DNA from 3 places in the Paenibacillus sp. FSL H3-0310 genome. Region 3 is predicted to be linked to each of the others. Evidence: riboswitches for the same ligand, from Rfam matches in the RefSeq annotation. Region 3 holds a riboswitch; each other region holds the start of a gene.
The links. A riboswitch is a leader RNA that binds a small molecule or an ion and turns the genes downstream of it on or off. The one in region 3 is predicted to bind cyclic di-GMP.

Region 1 (6,816 bases), 180 kb from region 3:
ACCGCCGCTTTTTATCGCTATTTCTCGGATTCAGCTTAACGCAATACATCAATGTGGCGTACACCTTATCCCACCTGAATGCAGATGTTAGCCCGGGTGCAGACGGAATCGTATTAGTGACTGCTATAGCTAATCTAGCATTGCTGCTTTATATGCTGAATATCGGATACGATGTGTATGTCCGCAAGGGAATAAAACCTCTTCCAGCGCCAATTACACCGGAAGAACAGTATGAAGAAGATTTGAGAGTTGTCGGGCAAATTAAACCGCATCAGAAGGGAGGGCGATTTAACGATGAAGTTTAAGCGTATAGATTGGATATGCATAATAGCTATCACGGCCGTTTACGCAGCGCTTGCTTTATATAATCTTGGCTCTACTAAATCTCCAGAGACCTTATGGGAGCCTGCTGCCAGTGGTGAAAGCTTCTATGTAGATTTGGGGCAGAGTAAACCATTGGAACGGGTCAATATCTTTGGTGGCGTGGGCACGGGTAAGTTCAAGCTGGAATTCAGCGACAATCCTGAGGTCTGGAGCAGTCCGATGGATGTCAGTGAGGATGTCGGGAATGTCTTCATCTGGAAAAGCCAACCCCTGAACGTTACAGCGAGATATGTGAAGTTAACAGTTACCTCTCCAGGGTTCACTTTGAACGAAATGGCCTTTTATGAGCAGGGGGGAGAAAGAATCCCCCTTCCTATTGCCGGTGTGACACCAGATGCTAACGCAGTACCTAAAAGAGGAGCAGCGGCCAATCTTTTTGACGAGCAGGCGCTCATTCCGGAATATTCTAACTTTATGAATAGCACTTATTTTGACGAGATCTATCATGCGCGAACAGCTTATGAATATACACACGGGATAGTGCCTTACGAGAATACGCATCCACCGCTTGGCAAGCTGTTGATTGCCATAGGTATGGAGCTGTTCGGAGTCAATCCATTCGGCTGGCGTATTATCGGAACCTTGTTCGGAGTTGCCATGTTACCTCTTATATATGTAATGGCGCTGCGTTTGTTTAAGAAAAGCAAATACGCCGCCCTCGCGGCAGGATTGTTTGCGCTGGATTTCATGCATTTCACACAGACAAGAATCTCCACGATTGACGTATACGGAGTATTCTTCATTATGTTGATGTTCTATTTTATGCAGCGGTATTACACAATGAATTTCTACAAGCAGCCTTTAAGAAAAACATTAATTCCGTTATTCTGGTCTGGCTTATTCTTCGGAATCGGCGTAGCTTCGAAATGGATTGTGCTCTATGGAGGAGCAGGGCTGGCCATTATGCTGGCTATCTCCCTTTTTGAACGCTACAGAGAATACCAAGCCTCCGGACGCCTGCTGGCAGAGGGGAAGATTAAAGACAAGGAATTGCTGGGCACCTGTCGTGAAGCAGTAGATTCTTTTTGGAAAAAGACTATTATTACGTTGGCTAGTTGTATCGGGTTCTTTGTAATTATTCCAGTAATTATTTATAGCTTATCTTTTGTACCGGGGTTATCTGCATCAGCAGAGGGCTTCACTATAAAAGGTTTGATTGATTCCCAAAAGAATATGTACAACTACCACAGCCAGCTTGTAGCTACACATCCTTTTGCTTCCTCATGGTGGCAATGGCCGTTTATGAAGAGACCGGTCTGGTTCTTTAGCGGCGGTGAAGGTTTGCCGGAAGGTCAGGTCAGCAGTATAGTGACTATGGGGAATCCTCTTATCTGGTGGACGGGTATTTTTGCGATGCTGGCAACGCTGTGGATTACGCTGAAACGTAAAGATAAGAATCTCTACATGATTTGGATTGCCTTCTTCTCGCAATATGTTCCGTGGATGCTTGTCCCAAGAGAAACATTTATTTACCATTATTTTGCTATGGTACCATTTATGATTCTTGGTATTGTATATATAATGAAGTTGCTGGATACTAAATTCCCTGAGGCCCGTTACGTACAGTATGTCTATGTAGCTGTTGCTTTGCTGCTCTTTATCGCTTTCTACCCGGTACTGTCAGGGATGCAGGTCAGTGGAGATTACGTGAAAGATATGCTGCGTTGGTTCCCTACTTGGGTTTTCTAGGATTTAATAAAAATCTATAAAATAAGTTTATGCATGCAGCGTTATTATGAAGTGTAGATGGATGTAACGCTCCAAAAAGCTTGTAGGAGGAATAAAGGTGAAAGCCAGATATAGTGTGATTGTACCCATGTTCAATGAGGAGCAAGTAATTAGCCATACTTATGAACGTTTGAAAAAAGTAATGGACGAGTGCGGCGATACTTATGAGCTGGTCTTCGTCAATGACGGCAGTCGTGATCGTTCCGCCCAGATGATTCGGGAGATCTGTGAACGAGACGAGCATGTCAAGCTGATTGACTTCTCGCGTAATTTCGGACATCAGGTAGCGATTACAGCTGGCATGGACTATGCCGAAGGTCAAGCGGTTGTTGTTATTGACGCTGATCTTCAGGATCCTCCGGAGGTCATTTTGCAAATGATCGAGAAGTGGAAAGAGGGCTACGACGTTGTATATGCGAAACGCCTGAAGCGCCACGGAGAAACGATGTTCAAAAAGGTCACCGCGAAGCTTTTTTACCGCCTGCTCAGCAGTATGACAAGTGTGGATATTCCTACGGATACAGGCGATTTCCGTCTTATTGACCGTAAGGTATGTGATGTCCTGCGGGGACTTAAAGAAAAGAACCGCTATGTCAGAGGTTTGGTGAGCTGGGTTGGCTTCAAGCAGACTATGGTGGAATATGAACGGGAAGAACGTTTTGCCGGAGAAACCAAATATCCGCTGAAGAAAATGATTCGTTTTGCGTTAGATGGCATCACCTCTTTTTCACATAAGCCGCTTAAGATTGCTACGTATATTGGATTCTTCCTTTCATTCTCTAGCTTTCTCTATTTATTTTTCGTCTTGTTTCAAAAGATATTTTTTACCTCCTGGACGGTTCCGGGCTGGGCTTCCATTGTAGGCGTTAATCTGCTCTTTAACGGTATCGTTCTGATGCTGTTGGGTGTGATTGGGGAGTATATCGGACGGATTTATGACGAGTCTAAAGATAGACCGCTATATATTGTTAGTGAGACTAAAGGCTACCAGAACGAAGAACAACTGGACCGCCGGAAGGACCACAATGATGTCAGATAAGAACTTGCGCGCTGCATTCATACAGTTCCTCAAATTTAATGCCGTAGGTTTGCTCAATACGCTTATTGATTTTGTGATTTTTACATTGTTGAATTCACTAGGGATGGTATACGCATTGGCGCAGGTGATCTCCTATAGTGCAGGCACGGCGAATAGCTTTATTTTGAATAAAAAAGTAACCTTTCGTGATCGCAACCGGGGGAATAAAGAAGGCTTCGACCGCGTGCAGCTGGTCAAGTTTATCGTGCTGAATCTGGTAGTGCTCGGAATATCACTGCTGCTAATGCATCTGTTGACAGACAAACTAGGTATTCAAGTCTTGATCTCCAAGGTGCTGGTTACCTTTATCACGGTGATCATCAATTTCTTTGGAAGTCGTAAATGGGTATTTTAAACATTAATTTCAGGCAGAAGGAGTTGCTATGCTTAAAGGCAAGTAGCTGTTTCTGCTTGATTTGTATATAACCATAGAAACAATATACGGAGGTGAATAACATTGCGTAAATTCTCCTATCTACTCATACTGGCTGGGATACTTATCATGTTATATCCGACAGCTAACGAGTGGTACAACGACAGGCAGCAGGAGAAGTTATTAGAAACGGCTGAACTAAGCACTGCCGATAGTACTCCCCAGCCAGATCTAAAGAGCAGGTATGCTGAAGTTACTCAGCTGTTAGCAGAGGAATCGGTTCTGGATGCCCAGGCACAGCCCCAACCCCAAGAGACAGAAAAGCCTGAACCGGAGATTGCAGTCGGTGGCAAAGTAATCGCACTAATTGAAATCGATAAGATTGATTTGAAGCTGCCTGTATTAGAAGGGGCTACAAAAGCTAATATGAAACATGCTGCAGCCCATATGAAAGAAACGGCACCCCTTGGAGAGATCGGGAATGTTGCAATCGCGGCGCATCGGGCTAGAACTACGGGTCGTTTGTTTAACAGATTGAATGAGGTTGTTGTGGGGGATGTTATCACGATAAAGACTAGTGATCAGGTGTTTAACTATGAGGTGTATGATATTTCTGTAGTAGATCCGAGTGACGTCTCCGTTCTTGACGGGAATGACAAGGATAAGATTCTTACCCTGATTACATGTGATCCGCTAGTGAATCCAACGCATCGGCTGATTGTTCATGCCAAATTAACAAAATGAGAATAGTGAATGACAAGAAAACACAAATACCGGGAGATATTTATAAAATAATGGGTAATCTAGTAAATTAGGTCTTGTTCACAACTATAAATATGATAGTATTATACTATGAAAGCTAAACACGATAACGGCAAACCTTCCGAAAGGTAGGGACGCAAAGCTAAAGGGCCTTTTCCCAAAAGGATGGCAGCCAGCTACCGAATGAAGAGGCTTTTTTTGTTTGTTTCAAATGGATTCTATCAATTATATCTAGTAAAGCTAGAACAGATAGAACTTATACGATAACGGCAAACCTATCGAAAGGTAGGGACGCAAAGCTAAAGGGCCTTCCCGAAAGGATGGCAGCCAGCTACCGAAAGGAGTTTTATCCGTGAAAAAGGTTTATTTTATGCTGGTGGCGTTGTTCGTCCTAATGACTTCAGTTCCAGTAAGTACAGCTCAAGCTGCAAGTGCAGATGCCAGCTGGTTGATTACATCCAAAGTGGCTCAAGGTGTGATTGGTATTAACTATGATATTCCGAAAGATAAAAGAATCAAACTCATGATCACCAAAGATAACAGCAGTTATACATATAACTTGTATGCTTCTGGACAAGCTGAGGACTTCCCTTTGCAACAAGGAAATGGGACTTATAAGGTTTCTGTTCTGGAGAACACAACCGGCAATAAATACAAAGCATTATATTCCGAAGTAGTAGACGTAACCATGAGTGACTCGAATTCCGTATATTTGGGCTCCGTACAGAATGTGAAATGGAGTTCTTCTGATAAAGCGATTGTCAAAGCTAAACAATTAGTACAAGGCAAAACAACAGACGAAGAGAAAGTTAAAGCGATCTATAACTATGTAGTTGCGAATGTACAATATGATTACTCTCTTGCTAATAGTGTAACTACTGATTATATTCCAAGCATCGATAAGACATTGACTACTAAAAAAGGAATTTGCTATGATTACGCTTCTCTATTTGCCGCAATGCTGCGGAGTGTAGATGTTCCTGCTAAGTTGGTAATGGGGAATACAAGCTACGTTACGCAATATCATGCCTGGAACGAAGTGTTGCTTAATGGGAAGTGGGTTACCATTGATACTACAGTGGATGCAGGACTTGCAAAGAGTGATAAGAAAACCGATTTAATTAAAGCCTCAAGCAAATATACTGCGGCAAAATACTATTAAGTTCGTCGCTAGAAAGATAACTCTATTAAATAAACAACTAGCTTAATTATTAAGCTAGTTGTTTATTTTTATATTAGGGGTTGCTTTTCTATTAATAGTTGGGGTATTATAGGTAAGCGTTGTTAGACAGCGTACAGGCGATATAGACGAGGCTGATAAAAAGCTTCGAAAAATAAAGCTTGCATTTCTGAAAACAACATGATATAGTATAAGAGTTGCTGCTGAGACATTAAACGGCGCCAACGAGAACTTGATCTTTGAAAACTGAACAACGAGTGAGTAGGAAATCACGTAAGTGAAATCCAAAATTAGAGAATTAATTTTCTCGTCAGATGTTTCAAAATGAGCATATCGCTCTTTTCAATACTAATTGGAGAGTTTGATCCTGGCTCAGGACGAACGCTGGCGGCGTGCCTAATACATGCAAGTCGAGCGGAGTTACTTTGAAAGCTTGCTTTCAAAGTAACTTAGCGGCGGACGGGTGAGTAACACGTAGGCAACCTGCCCTTCAGACTGGGATAACTACCGGAAACGGTAGCTAATACCGGATAATTTCTTTTTTCTCCTGAGAGAAGAATGAAAGACGGAGCAATCTGTCACTGAGGGATGGGCCTGCGGCGCATTAGCTAGTTGGTGGGGTAACGGCCCACCAAGGCGACGATGCGTAGCCGACCTGAGAGGGTGAACGGCCACACTGGGACTGAGACACGGCCCAGACTCCTACGGGAGGCAGCAGTAGGGAATCTTCCGCAATGGGCGAAAGCCTGACGGAGCAACGCCGCGTGAGTGATGAAGGTTTTCGGATCGTAAAGCTCTGTTGCCAGGGAAGAACGTCCGGTAGAGTAACTGCTACCGGAGTGACGGTACCTGAGAAGAAAGCCCCGGCTAACTACGTGCCAGCAGCCGCGGTAATACGTAGGGGGCAAGCGTTGTCCGGAATTATTGGGCGTAAAGCGCGCGCAGGCGGCTATTTAAGTCTGGTGTTTAAACCTTGGGCTCAACCTGAGGTCGCACTGGAAACTGGGTGGCTTGAGTACAGAAGAGGAAAGTGGAATTCCACGTGTAGCGGTGAAATGCGTAGATATGTGGAGGAACACCAGTGGCGAAGGCGACTTTCTGGGCTGTAACTGACGCTGAGGCGCGAAAGCGTGGGGAGCAAACAGGATTAGATACCCTGGTAGTCCACGCCGTAAACGATGAGTGCTAGGTGTTAGGGGTTTCGATACCCTTGGTGCCGAAGTTAACACAGTAAGCACTCCGCCTGGGGAGTACGGTCGCAAGACTGAAACTCAAAGGAATTGACGGGGACCCGCACAAGCAGTGGAGTAT
Region 2 (6,816 bases), on a different contig from region 3:
TGTCTGCCCATCAACCGGTGAAAAGCTTCGATCACCGTTACCTGATATCCAGCTTCATGCAGCGCCCAAGCGGTTTCGATTCCCTGCACTCCCCCACCGATTACGGCTACATGGCTGCCATCCTGCAGGTTTTCTTTCAATCTGTCCGCGTCGTTCATATCCCGGAGGGTATGAACATTGTTCAGGGCGAAGCCCTCAAGGGAGAGTGCACGATTCTTCGCTCCCATACACAATAAAAGCTTATGATAAGAAACACTCTGCCCATCTTCTGTCACAACTATTTGCCGGTCCGGGTGGACAGAACGGATTCGGGTCGAGGTTTTTACGGAGATACGGTTATCGCGGTACCATTTTTCCTTTTTAATCAGCACCTTCTCACTGTGCAGGTCGGTAAACAGCCCTTTGGTCAGCTTAATCCGGTTATAGGGCAGTTGACTTTCCTCCCCGAGGATCGAAATTTCCGATTCTGCGTCTTGATCACGGATGGCTTTGGCGGCATGGACGGCGGCTACTCCTCCGCCAACAATAACGTAATGTTTTGTCATCCTATGTTCCTCCTCCCTAAAATGAACTCAGCAGCAAATCCGAAACAAATTCAGCCGCATTTTTAATTTTTTGAACTTTCTCAGGCTCTTTCGGGGAAAATCTGATTCGTACAGGGAACTCTACATGTGTCATCCCCGTGGTTTTAATAACCTCAGATGTGCTTTGCACCGTCATGTTTGTTCCATTCAGATAATCCTGAATGACTTCAATGGCTTCACCACTCCAGCCGTAGGAGCCAAAGGCTGCAGCAAGTTTACCTTCCAGATTCATATTGTGCAATTCTTTCAGAATGTTCTCCAGGTTCCCAATCATGTCCGCGTATTTAGTGGAGCTGCCAATAAAGACCGCGTCCGCTGACGTTATGCTGTTCAGAATATCAGTGGCACTACTTTTATCTGCATCCCAGACCTCTGTCTCTATATTATTTTCCTGCAAGCAATCCTGTATGATTTTGGCCATCTTCTTGGTACTGTTTTTGATGGTGGTATATACGATGGTTGCCTTTTTTCCTTGCGTTGTTTCACGGCTCAATGTGGCGTACATCCCGATATATTTACGTATGTCCTTCCGGATCACAAATCCATGGGAAGGAGCGATCATCCGGATCTCAAGATCCTTAACAGCCTCTAACAGGGTTCTTACATATCTTCTGTGAGGATGAATAATTGCTGCGTAATAGCCCTCGAAATCTTCCGTAATATCAAACCCGGCTTCATCGCTGAATAGACTCTCCACCGCAACATGCGTGCTGAAAATATCACAAGGAAATAAGATTTGATCTTCGATACAATAGGTGATCATCGTTTCTGCGGTATGGAGATACGGTGTTTCTTTAAACAGCAGCGTTTTCCCGCCAATATCCAGCTTATCTCCGTCTTTAACCACCAGGAAGTTCCGGCTATGAAGCTTGTACATTTCCTGCAATTCGGGAACAGCAATCTCGGTGCATACGATCGTGGCATTTGCAGCCTTGGCAGCGAGAGCTGCCAGTCCACCAGAGTGATCAGGCTCTGTATGATTAATTACAATGTAATGGATATCTAGAAGATCAATCATTTCACCCAGACACTCGGCATATTCACGTCCGAATTCCATATCTACGGTATCAATGACAGTTGGCTTACCTGTTTTTAATAAATAAGAATTATAGGTAGTTCCTTTTGCCAGAATCAGGCGGTGAAATGGAACCTGGCGGTTATCGATTTTGCCTATCCAGTAAGTATCCTCGGCGATTTTTTTGAATTGTGTACTCATTTCTTTAACCTCCAATGTTTGATTGATAATGTTTATCAACAACCTTATTTTATTATGGCTGCCAAACAAAAAAGAGGATTTGAATCAAATTATAAAAGTTTGAAAAAAATGAATACCTTAAATTTAGACGATCTAAATAAAGTGATTATGCGTTGAGTCACATTTTAAATAAAAAGCCACACAAATGTTTGCACTTCGCCTTAAAGAAAGAATAACCCCTAACAACTTTATGCCATATCCTAATGAAAATAATAAAAAGGTGGATATCCATGACTGAAATACAAATAGCTGCTGTGGGAGATCTAATGGTCAAACGTTATATTATTTCGGATGCTAAACAGCCTGACGGAACCTATTCGTTCAGCCCCCTGTTTGCAAAAGTAGCTCCTTATCTGAAACAGGCTGATTTGACGATTGGCAATCTCGAAACCACCTTTGCTGGAAGCGGCCCCGAATGCCGGAAAAGTCCCCGATCAGGCGGTCCGATATTCAAATGTCCAGACGAACTGGCCCCTGCACTTAAGGAAGCCGGATTCGACGTATTAGTAACGGCCAACAATCATTGCATGGATTATGGTGCCCCGGGTCTGGTTCGGACGTTACGAGTTCTGGACCGTAATGGAATCGACCACACGGGAACAGCTAAATCATTAGAAGAATCCAAGAGAACGCTTATTAAAAACGTCAAAGGAATTACGATTGGCATCCTCTCCTACACAGCAGGAACTAACCGAATTCCTGTACCAGTGAGTAAGCCATGGCTGGTTAACCGGATATCTACGCCCAAGATCATTCGGGAGATTCGAGATTTAAAAAAGAAAGTCGATCTAGTCTTGCTTTATCTGCATTTCGGAAGCGAATATCGTTACACTCCAAACAAGAGACAAAAAGAGCTGGTCAATCTCTTTTTTAAAAATGGCGCCGACATCATACTGGGGTCTCACCCACATGTTCTTCAACCGTTAGCACTTCGTGGAAAAAAACAATTCGTTATTTACTCATTGGGGAATTTTGTTTCTACTAAACTAATGAATATTCCTTATACACAAAGCGGTATCATTCTTACGCTTAAAATAAAGAAGGATGAAAAAGGACACACGAGTATAACTAACGTAGGTTACATCCCGACTTGTGTAGATCGAAGAATAAAAAGCGGCAGGAAAATTACAGAGATCATCCCCATCCGCGACGCATTAAAGAGAAGCGACACCGACATAAAAACAGAGCGGCGAAATCTCATGAATCGAATGTTGAAACATACGACAACAATCTTAAAGAGGGAATAGAGTCGTTACAGAAAAATAACGTTCCGCGGAATTTACCGCGGAACGTTATAGATTTAGACCTCAAAACTGTGTTTGAGTTTAGCGTAAACGATCAGGCATCATTAATTTAAGGAATTCTAGAATACCATTCTCTACTACGAGTTCTTCTCTATCTTGATCAGCAAGTACTCTTCTGATGATATCTTCTTTACCCTCCAGCACTTTACTTGTCCAATGAGGATCAATGATAAGAGATCGTCCTACTGCTACTAATTCAGCATTTGTCAACGTGTCCTCTGCGTCCTGTTTGGTACGGATATCTCCTACCCCAATTAAAGGTACACGGCCATTGATTTTCTCATGCACATATTGCAGGATTGATTTTTCTTTAAAATCTTCTGATGCAGATACTTTCTTAAAATCCCCTAATGAAATATGCAGATAATCCAGCTTTTTATCAGCTAATTTATCAATAAGATAAAAGGTATCGGTGATTTTAATTCCAGGCTCTTCATATTCTTCTGGAGAAAAACGATAACCGACAATAAAATCCTTAACCTTTGAATTGTCAACGACAGCAATAACTGCATCCACTAATTGGTTAATGAAATTAAATCTTTTCTCTAAGCTTCCTCCCCATTGATCTTCACGACGGTTGGAGTGTGGAGAGAAGAATTGTTGGATTAAATATGTGTTTGCTCCATGAATTTCTACCCCGTCAAATCCAGCTTGAATAGCACGTTGAGTCGCTTTTTTAAAATCCTCAATTACACCGAAAATTTCATCTTCTGTTAATGCTCTTGGAATTTCTGCATTCGGGCGTTCGGCAGCAATGGCGCTGGAGGAAACGGGTTGTACGCCACGCAATATTTTTGAATCTGTCATTCTTCCTGCATGGAATAGCTGTAAAATAGCCTTTGTTCCATTTCGTTTAATAGTAGATGCTAATCGGCTGAGGCTAGGAATAAATTCATCGGAGGAAACACTAAGTTCACCTTCCCATCCTTTTCCACCCTCTTGTACATTTGCTGCCGCAGTGATGACCGCACCTACTTCGCCCGTTCTTAGCGAATAGTATTTCAATTCATCTTGTGTTACTACACCGTCATAAAAGCTCATTCGCGTGGTCATTGGAGCCATAACCACTCGGTTTTTTAATGTCAGCCCTCTGCGAAAAGTTAATGCTGTGTCTAGTGCTATCATCTTTTTCCCAACTTTCATTAAATTATATTTAGAGAAATTATTATATACATGCGCATACATATAAATTACAGCAATGATTTATTCTTGTCAACTAATAAAGAACTGCTGTTGGATACAACAAAAAGCGCTGTTCCGCTGAACAGCGCTTTTCGCTCGTTATGAATCGTCCTTATTATTCTAGTTCGGCCGGTTTTACAATGGCTGCACCTTTATTATTTTTGGAATATTTAGCTTCGATTTTCGTGGTGTATGTATCTTTAGCTCCATCACTTACCAGCACATAACTCAGATCGACTGTCAGCTTTTCCGTTTGCCAGGTCTTAGTATTGACGAATAATTTCCACGTTACGCTTTTGGGTTGAACTGTCTCTCCATCCCAGAGGTTCTCCTGGTCATAGAGTTTGATTATCCCCTTAGCTGCTGTCGGATCGGTTACCGTGAATTGTAAGACTGTTTGTGCGCCAGCAGTGCTGACTTTCATGGATTTTTTATAACTTTTGACCGAATCAAGCATGGAAACAGGATCGTATTGGCCTTTAGAGTAAAAGGCATCCCATTCCGTTTTCTCCAGTCCAAGCCAATATTGTGCATCAGGATCGATTGGCTCCCCGTCATCGTCGTAACCTTCATCTTCAGATTCATCGATCAGTTCACTTCCGTCTACAAGATAGTAAAACTCCTTGTCATTGGCATATAGACTGTACGATGTTTCTAAAAGACTACTAGCGACAGTGCCTGCTGCGGCAAAATTCGGCAGACGGTTGATATCCAGCTTCAGAGTGTTGGTGTTGCTGATACGCACCCCGCCGCTTTGAATATCCTGTTTTTTGGTCACATCCAGATGGAAATTCTTTATTGCTTTGGAGGCTGCCGTTACTTTGCTGATCATCTGATCCGCGGTTACTACTGTTGAGGTAGCTGCTGACACTACTCCTGGATTAGACATCCATCCGATCGTTCCGGACAGCAATAAAGCACCTACTGCCAAACTAGTACCTATTGTTTTGAAAAAACTGTTCATGTACTTCCCCTTTCGGCCCCTTGCGATAATGTAACGCCGTATAGGTCGAAATAATAAAAGAGCTCAAAATAGACTACATATTCTTAGAGCTATCCTTTATGCTTCATAAGACATCCCTATGGCGGCCTGGCGATCATTTCCTTCTGTCGAAAGGTTTTAGACCCATGGCTTTGTGTCATCATCTTTCGATGATTTTACCTTTAACGCGGACATTCAATTAGTTTTAATAGATTACGGACGCATGTCCCACCGCTAATTTTATCATGGTTATAATTACCTGTAAACGACTTATCTTCCATTCGAATTCGCTATGATACTCAGAAGAAATACTACAATCAAAATGAAAAATGAACGATTACATACGCTTATAAGTCTTATTAATGAGAACAGCAAAGACAGGGGGTGCAGCAAAATGAGTGACCGGGAAATTTTCGAGCTCTATAAAGAACAAGTATATTATTTTTGTTACTACTTAATGAAAAATCAGGCAGATGCGGAGGATATTTCCCAAGAGGTATTTGTAAAAGTTATCTTAGCGGATAAGTCGAAGGTAAGAAACTTGAAAGCTTGGATTTTACGAATTGCTTCGAATGAGTGCAACAGTGTGATCAAAAGGCGTAAGACGGGGTGGATGAAAGAAGTACGTAATTATTTACTATCCAGGTCTGAGGAATCAAACCCTGTAGAAAAACGTTTGGATCGACAGGAAACTAAAAAAGAATTACAAGGGTTATACAGTCAGCTTCCCGACAAAATCAGAATGGTAGTAGTCCTTCGTTTTATAAACGAATTGACTGTACCCGAGATCTCTAAAGTTATGAGCATACCCGAAGGAACTGTAAAATCCAGACTGAACATGGGACTTAAAATACTAAATAGAATGGGTGGAACCCAACTAAAGGAGCTGAATAGTAATGAGTCTCTATATTGAAAAAGATAAACATATTCCCCGACCGGATTATGATTTGATGTGGACTGCCATAGAACAAGAAGCATATACACGTCAAAGAAATCTGCATGCCTCCCAGAATATTCCTAGGTCTAATAAAAAGGTTATTCCTATCAGTATTGTCTTCTCATGCCTCTTACTTGTAGCCATTCCTGTATTCGCTAGTATGACGATTAATTGGGATAAAATTGGTGGTCGAAGTGTGAGTAATGCATTAAATAACGGCATCGGTCAACAGTATAATCTTCAAACTTCCAGTTCAGGAGTAACAATGAATTTGAACGGTGTTGTAACTGATGGAGAAAAAATGAAAATGCTGTTATCACTTGATACTAAATCTGATCTATCCAAATATACTGGATTTGCTACAGAGGAAAACATCATGACTAGTGAATCCGGTGCCGAGGCAAAGGTATACGGTTATTTAGAATACGATCCTGAAAGCCAGAAACTCATTGGAGTATATGAGACACCTGATACATTAAAGGATGATAAAAAGGACTACAGGTTTGAAGCACGGAATCTCATTTTTTACAGTGATCGGAATATCCCCTTACAATCTAATCATCAAGCAGGGG
Region 3 (6,816 bases):
ATCATAGCCAAACGATACCCCATCCAGAGAGATGACTGCTTGTCCTTCTCCCTCTAAGTCTTGACCTTCGTATGATTCATTCATGTTAGTCATCCTTCCGCTGATGTGACTAATCAGTCCAAAAATTCTTCAAACAGCGATATTTTTGACAATGACGCCACCAAATAACGGACTGCATAGCCCACGGCAATTCCTGTTACTACCCCAGTGATCAGCAGCATGGGAAGATAATAAAAAATACTAAGTGATGCAAATACCATAGAAGCTGCCAGCAGCTGACCGATATTATGCGCAATCCCACCGGCTATACTAATTCCGATCAAGCTTATACTCTTACCTTTGCCACTAATCAGCATCAGCACAAACATAACAACAAAGCTAAAAAGTGAACCAAATAAACTAAACAGCAAGCTTGAGAAGGTACCTAGCAGAAATGCAGTAAGCAGTGTTTTGAGGATGACAAGCAGCAAAGCATCCCGTCCACGTAAAAAGTAAATACAAGTCAAAATCATAATGTTGGCCAGTCCGAGCTTAGCACCCGGCACCAGTCCCATCCCGGATAACGGAATCTGTGCCTCTATTAAACTTAACACTACTGCCACTGCGGCGAAAATCGCAATAATCACTGTTCTTTTTAAAGCTGTTGCAGATTCACTACTGGACATAGGCATCTATATCATCCTCCCCCGACGCACTGGTGATTTCGACTAATACTCTATGCGGTAGACAGACAATCGTCTGTTTGGGCAGGGTAATAAAACCAAAACCTAGGCAAACTTTATCAGCGCAATCGGCATCGTACATTTCAATCCCGTAATCATGCACCTTCAAAATGTTATAGCCGCGTTCCGTGCGGACCTCAATGGTTTGTTCTTCTTTTGTAAGCTTTACCGTTTTAAATAACTCACCGTCCACCGTTACATTGGCTATGAGATTTTTACCGGCCCCACCTTTGTCATCATTGTCCGAAAACCATCTCGGTACGAGAAAAGCGAGCGCAGCAATCAATACGATGGAAATCAGCCACACATCTGCGCGTTTCATAAAAATCTCCCTTATTTTTTAATTAAAATCCAGACTTATTAATTATAACGGTCTACCCTCAATCCTTCAATCAATGTTGGAGTTTATTGTCAGTTTTAGAGAGCTGTTCACAAAATAGGCACGCAAAATAACCCCAGCAGACACAACCCATTCGTCTCTGGCATTTTCAGTTGAAGTTTGTAGCGTTTGCAAAAATATCCAACTTACATTTTAGCCCATTTGCACCGAGATCGCCCATCTCCTCTGGTATACTAGCTTTTCCGGAATAATTCACAATTAACCCAATTTAAGTTACTTTCAAAATCTAAGCGCCCCTTATCGAGGTTTGTTCCTCTCTAGAATCAAATAAACCTTATCTTGGAATTCATTATTATATTTGCCTTTTAAACAATAGTGTGTTATATTTATATGGTATTTGTTTTTCGATATATTGAATATCCCCACCAAGAAGATGTCAGGCCGACTATTATACACATCGGCATTTTGGACAAAGAGGCTTTATGTTTTCTTGCAGTACTCTTCCTTTTTATGAGATTAAATTCGAAATATAGCATTCCGATTCACACTGGCGCGGTCAATGGAGCCGCAAGGGCAAAAGAGAGGTAGGGCTTTTGTCGTATTGGAAGGATTATTCTCGCCACACGGCTGCTGGAAATAACAAGGAATCAAGACACCCGTTACTCACGAACGGCGGGGGATGAATATAACGAGAAAGCATGACGGTACGATCCTTATTCAAGGACTACGTCATGTGTGGAAAAATATAGGCGCCCGATAACCGCTACCTAGCGGATATCGGGCGCTGTCTACGTTCAGGACTTATTTTACATATCGACTTACAAAAGCTGTTACTACATCTATATACCCCGCCTTATCCGTATCATAAGACAATCCATGCCCCGCTTGCGGTACTATGAGCCTCTCTTTTGGACTCTGGCATGCCTCATACAATTCATTCATCATAGCAAAAGGTACAAAGTTATCCGCATCCCCATGAATAAAAAGAATCGGAGCCTTCGCTTTCCGCACTTGTTTTAATGCAGAGGCTTCACCAAAACCATACCCCGCCTTCAAGCGGGTGATTAGACTTGCACTTTGAACGAAAGGGAAACTTGGCAAGCGATACATGCGTCGTAGTTGGTAAGATAATTGTGCTTTTACTGAGGTATAAGCGCAGTCCGCAACAATAGCTTTTACCTGCGGCGGAAGATCTTCCCCTGAGGTCATTAGCACTGTAGCACCGCCCATAGAGACGCCGTGAAGCACAATTTGAGCACTGGGCCCAGTCTTTTTAATCATGTATTCAATCCATTGCAAATAATCTTTTCGTTCCGGCCAACCAAAACCAATGTAATCCCCTGCGCTATCTCCATGCCCTCTTGCATCGGGAATTAGGATGTTAAAGCCTAAGGTCTCGTAGTAGATTTTGGCGTACGCCCCCATATCCTTTGCTTTACCTGAATAACCGTGGGCTAGAATGGCTGTGCGTCCCGCAGCACGATTAGATTGGAGTAAGTAACCCCTTAGTTTAAGTCCATCTGCAGATACGATCTCAATATTCTCGAAGCTCTGGCGAGAGACCCAATCCTTCCCCTCCCCCCAAGAAGCTCCGGCAACCGGAGGATCAGCCTTCAGATTAGGATTATTACTTAGAAATACCTTTGGCGCTCGTTTAATAGCAATACCATAGAAGAAAAATCCCACATAGATTAGAATCCCTATGATGATTACAGCGCTAATAATGAACCATATCAATTCGCCTTCGCCATCCCCTCTTCATTTCTTTTCCAACAAGAGTATACCATCTACTTAGAATGCACCAAACTATCGCAATCATGACATACAAATAGAGCCGCCATCGGAACACTCCCGAAAGCGACTCTATGTTGATCTACCCTTTATTATTTATTCTTTTTGGAGAACTTGGTTCTCATTAATAATCCGATAAGTGCAAAACCTAAACCTGCTACATAGTAAGGTGCAGGACTTGATTCACCCGTTTTTGGCAATTCCTTCACAGGTGGCTTACCTAATGGGATCGTATCGTCCACTACGATGATTTCATCAGGTGTTGGTGTTGGCGTTGGTGTCACTGCCGGTACCGGACCTAATGGGATCTCATCATCATCAACAAGTACTTGTGTGCTATTCGACGGTGTTGGTACTGGCGCTGGTGTCGGCGAAGCTACAGGCCCAAGCGGCACGGGATCTTCTGCAAGAACTATAGTGCCAATTACGGATGATGGCGTTGGTGTCGGGAACACCGAAGTCTCTGGTGTCGACGTTGGTGTTACCGTTGGTGTTGGTGTTACCTCTGGTGTTACCGTTGGTGTTACCTCTGGCGTTACCGTCGGTGTTGGTGTTGCTTCAGGCGTCGGCGTTGGTGTCGGCGTCACTGTCGGCGTTGGCGCTGGTGTCGGCGTTGGCGTTGGTGTCGGCGTTGGTGTCGGTGTTGGTGTCACTGTCGGCGTTGGTGTCGGTGTCGGCGTCGGCGTCGGCGTCGGCGTCACTGTCGGCGTTGGTGTCGGTGTCGGTGTTGGCATCACTGTCGGCGTTGGTGTCACTGTTGGCGTTGGCGTCGGTGTCACTGTCGGCGTTGGCGTCGGCGTTGGCGTCGGTGTCACTGTCGGCGTTGGCGTTGGTGTCACTGTCGGCGTCGGCGTTGGTGTCACTGTCGGCGTCGGCGTTGGTGTCGGCGTCGGTGTCACTGTCGGCGTTGGCGTTGGTGTCACTGTCGGCGTCGGCGTTGGTGTCACTGTCGGCGTCGGCGTTGGTGTCGGCGTTGGTGTCGGCGTCGGTGTTGGCGTCACTGTCGGCGTTGGCGTTGGTGTCACTGTCGGCGTCGGCGTTGGTGTCACTGTCGGCGTCGGCGTTGGTGTCACTGTTGGCGTCGGCGTTGGTGTCACTGTTGGCGTCGGCGTTGGTGTCACTGTCGGCGTCGGCGTTGGTGTCACTGTCGGCGTCGGCGTTGGTGTCACTGTCGGCGTCGGCGTTGGTGTCACTGTCGGCGTTGGTGTTGGTGTCACTGTCGGCGTTGGTGTCGGTGTTGGTGTCGGTGTTGGTGTCGGTGTTGGTGTCACTGTCGGCGTTGGTGTCGGTGTTGGCGTCACTGTCGGCGTTGGTGTCACTGTAGGCGTTGGCGTCGGCGTTGGCGTCGGTGTTGGCGTCACTGTCGGCGTTGGTGTCACTGTTGGCGTTGGCGTCGGCGTTGGCGTCGGTGTCACTGTCGGCGTTGGTGTTGGTGTCACTGTTGGTGTCGGCGTCACTGTCGGCGTTGGCGTCACTGTCGGCGTTGGTGTCGGCGTCGGCGTTGGTGTCACTGTCGGCGTCGGACATGGTGTTGGCGTCGGTGTCGGCGTTGGTGTCACTGTCGGCGTCGGCGTTGGTGTCACTGTAGGCGTTGGCGTCGGCGTCGGTGTCGGCGTTGGCGTTGGTGTTGGTGTCGGTGTCACTATCGGCGTTGGCGTTGGCGTTGGCGTTGGTGTTGGTGTCGGTGTCACTGTCGGCGTTGGTGTCACTGTTGGTGTTGGTGTCGGCGTCACTGTTGGTGTCGGCGTCACTGTTGGTGTTGGTGTCGGCGTTGGTGTCGGCGTTGGTCCGGGTTCATCACCATCGTATGGATAGTGGTGAAATTCACCACCACCAGTACCTTTGAGTGAAGCCGCCACTAAAGTACCGTTAATCTGACCATTAATAAAATCAACATGAGCATAGGGGGCAAGTATGCTTCCCATTACACCTATGCCTGCCATATCAAGATACGCAGCTTGGCTAAAGTTAAGCAAAATTTTCTTGCTGTTCAACACGTTATTAGGTAGAAATCCGAAGTTTTTCATTTTTACGTTAGAACCATCAATATTAATAATTGCAGTAGATCCTGAAGGAACATTTATTGTAATTCCGTAGGTATTAGAGACGTTATCTCCTGAAACATTAAAAACATTGACCGCAGGATCTGTACCTGTCAGGGTAAGGCTGCCATATTGGTACACTGTTGTTCCATTCGCCGGCAATGCTGCAAGTTCTGCTGATTTGTCCTTCAAAGACTGACCTACTGCTGAAAAGTCAATCGTACTCCCCTGTCTTTTTGTACCACCCTTGAGGAGCGTTACATTCCCTGAAAAATCTCCCCCGTGCACGATATTCCCATAAACAGTACCTCCGTTGAAAGTAAGATTCCCTCCAACAACAAGTGTGTCAGTCAGGGAAACCTCTGCAGCGGTCAACCTATCTCCAACACTATAGTTGGTTAAGTTAACGTTACCTCCAGCAGCAAACCTTCCTTCCGTATCCGAAACTGTCGTTATATCCCCTAGAATAAACACGTTGTAGACCGCTGCAATTCCCAATGTAGAAGAACTGCTAGCTCCAGCAACTCCAGCTCCCAATGAGGAAAGCCCACTACCTACCGTCAAAATCCCAGCTAATACAAGCGAGAGTAACGGTTTTATTCTTCTTTTCAAATGGCACACCTCCTAAAACTATGATTTATATTAATCAGAATAATTACCAGAAACTCTAAAGGACCTAACAACAAAAAAGACCGCCAAAAAGAAGTGAAATTCCCTTCTCATGGCAGTCGGACGGTCATTGTGCCTTTAAGACACTTTAGACTCCTGGACTTTGCGTCCCGCCCTTTCAGACGGTTTGCTATTATCATGACTATATATATGTATTACACTGCAAGTCCAGAACTGGTAGCTGAAGCATTCTATCCAATAACAGTCTATGACTTTTAATACTTTTGAATTAATAACAGTTTAGCTCCCGACACCCACAATTGTCAATCAATTCCTTTCGATAATTCCCCGCATTAGTACCACACAAAAAAAGCGCCTAAAGGCGCTTCGCATAAGGTTTTTCATTAAATTTTAAAGTAACTGTATATAGCCCAATATGGATATCCATAAGGGAACACTCAGAATTAAACCAAAAAACAATCCACGCTGGAGGCTGCCCTCTTTTTCCATCATAATTCTCCTTTATTTGCGTTCGATACATTAATTTTTATTATTACAATTTTTAATATAATTTATTCTTCGTTATTTAGTTGTGAATTTTATCACATTGGATAAGCTGTTTAGAAATACCATTGATTATTTTTGGAATATCGGGGTAGAATACGAATATACGTTCCTATTAGAGGTGATGAGATTCATGCATAGAGCAGAAAGCAGGGACAACATGCTGGTGAAATCTTATTTATTGCTTCCGATGATTTTATCAGCTTTCGAACGGGACTCCGCCATTTTATCTACACACTTACGAACACCCGCCCCTTATCTGGAGGTGCTTGGAACAGCTGCTGCAGTAGCTACAACAGATCTAAGGGATGTTCGTGCAGAAATGAGAAGACGGGGAATCAAGGTGTATGAGCAAAACAGACTTAATACGGGAATTGAAGCCAAGTATATATGTCGTGGCTATCATGAACGAATGCTGCTGTTGAATGACATTGTTGCGGCTCAGGCTGCCATCCATATGCGCAGATATCTAGGGCTGGATATTTCATCTTTTAAGAGTTACGAAGAACAGTACCAGATTAAGTAAAGCTGTATAGAAGCCGCTGCGCTCTCTCCCCCCAATCAATTAGTGAACAAAAAAATAGGCCTTACCATGGGAGTTGGCAAGACCTGAGAGAGATATACCACAAAACACTGGGGGGTGTTTGGTGTCTCTAATATATACCTCGAACCTGAAAAAAAGCTGATAGGCACATAAAAATTACATTAAAAATATTGTTCGCCGTTCAGAAGTGAGTAGAGTGCTCCC

Region 1: it holds a riboswitch for cyclic di-GMP, as region 3 does, so the genes downstream of both, MHH63_RS20945 (transglutaminase-like domain-containing protein) here and MHH63_RS21720 (choice-of-anchor A family protein) in region 3, are expected to answer to the same signal.
Region 2: it holds a riboswitch for cyclic di-GMP, as region 3 does, so the genes downstream of both, MHH63_RS17460 (DUF6612 family protein) here and MHH63_RS21720 (choice-of-anchor A family protein) in region 3, are expected to answer to the same signal.

What each region holds. Positions count from the first base shown of each region.
Region 1 is NZ_JBBODC010000002.1:331,288-338,103, reverse strand. Features, by position in the region: gene MHH63_RS20970 (glycosyltransferase 87 family protein) at 1-305, shown strand, start outside; gene MHH63_RS20965 (phospholipid carrier-dependent glycosyltransferase) at 295-2,073, shown strand; gene MHH63_RS20960 (glycosyltransferase family 2 protein) at 2,171-3,151, shown strand; gene MHH63_RS20955 (GtrA family protein) at 3,138-3,545, shown strand; gene MHH63_RS20950 (class D sortase) at 3,648-4,307, shown strand; cyclic di-GMP riboswitch class I at 4,427-4,509, shown strand; cyclic di-GMP riboswitch class I at 4,584-4,664, shown strand; gene MHH63_RS20945 (transglutaminase-like domain-containing protein) at 4,678-5,487, shown strand; rRNA gene MHH63_RS20940 (16S ribosomal RNA) at 5,855-6,816, shown strand, end outside.
Region 2 is NZ_JBBODC010000001.1:3,851,707-3,858,522, forward strand. Features, by position in the region: gene MHH63_RS17440 (NAD(P)/FAD-dependent oxidoreductase) at 1-545, opposite strand, end outside; gene MHH63_RS17445 (FprA family A-type flavoprotein) at 562-1,800, opposite strand; gene MHH63_RS17450 (CapA family protein) at 2,070-3,086, shown strand; gene MHH63_RS17455 (NADH-dependent flavin oxidoreductase) at 3,165-4,328, opposite strand; gene MHH63_RS17460 (DUF6612 family protein) at 4,441-5,289, opposite strand; cyclic di-GMP riboswitch class I at 5,407-5,498, opposite strand; gene MHH63_RS17465 (RNA polymerase sigma factor) at 5,702-6,220, shown strand; gene MHH63_RS17470 (DUF4179 domain-containing protein) at 6,204-6,816, shown strand, end outside.
Region 3 is NZ_JBBODC010000002.1:507,836-514,651, forward strand. Features, by position in the region: gene MHH63_RS21700 (ATP-binding cassette domain-containing protein) at 1-84, opposite strand, end outside; gene MHH63_RS21705 (Gx transporter family protein) at 114-671, opposite strand; gene MHH63_RS21710 (NusG domain II-containing protein) at 655-1,044, opposite strand; gene MHH63_RS21715 (alpha/beta hydrolase) at 1,864-2,799, opposite strand; gene MHH63_RS21720 (choice-of-anchor A family protein) at 2,946-5,507, opposite strand; cyclic di-GMP riboswitch class I at 5,616-5,706, opposite strand; gene MHH63_RS21725 (hypothetical protein) at 6,202-6,594, shown strand; gene MHH63_RS21730 (ASCH domain-containing protein) at 6,794-6,816, opposite strand, start outside.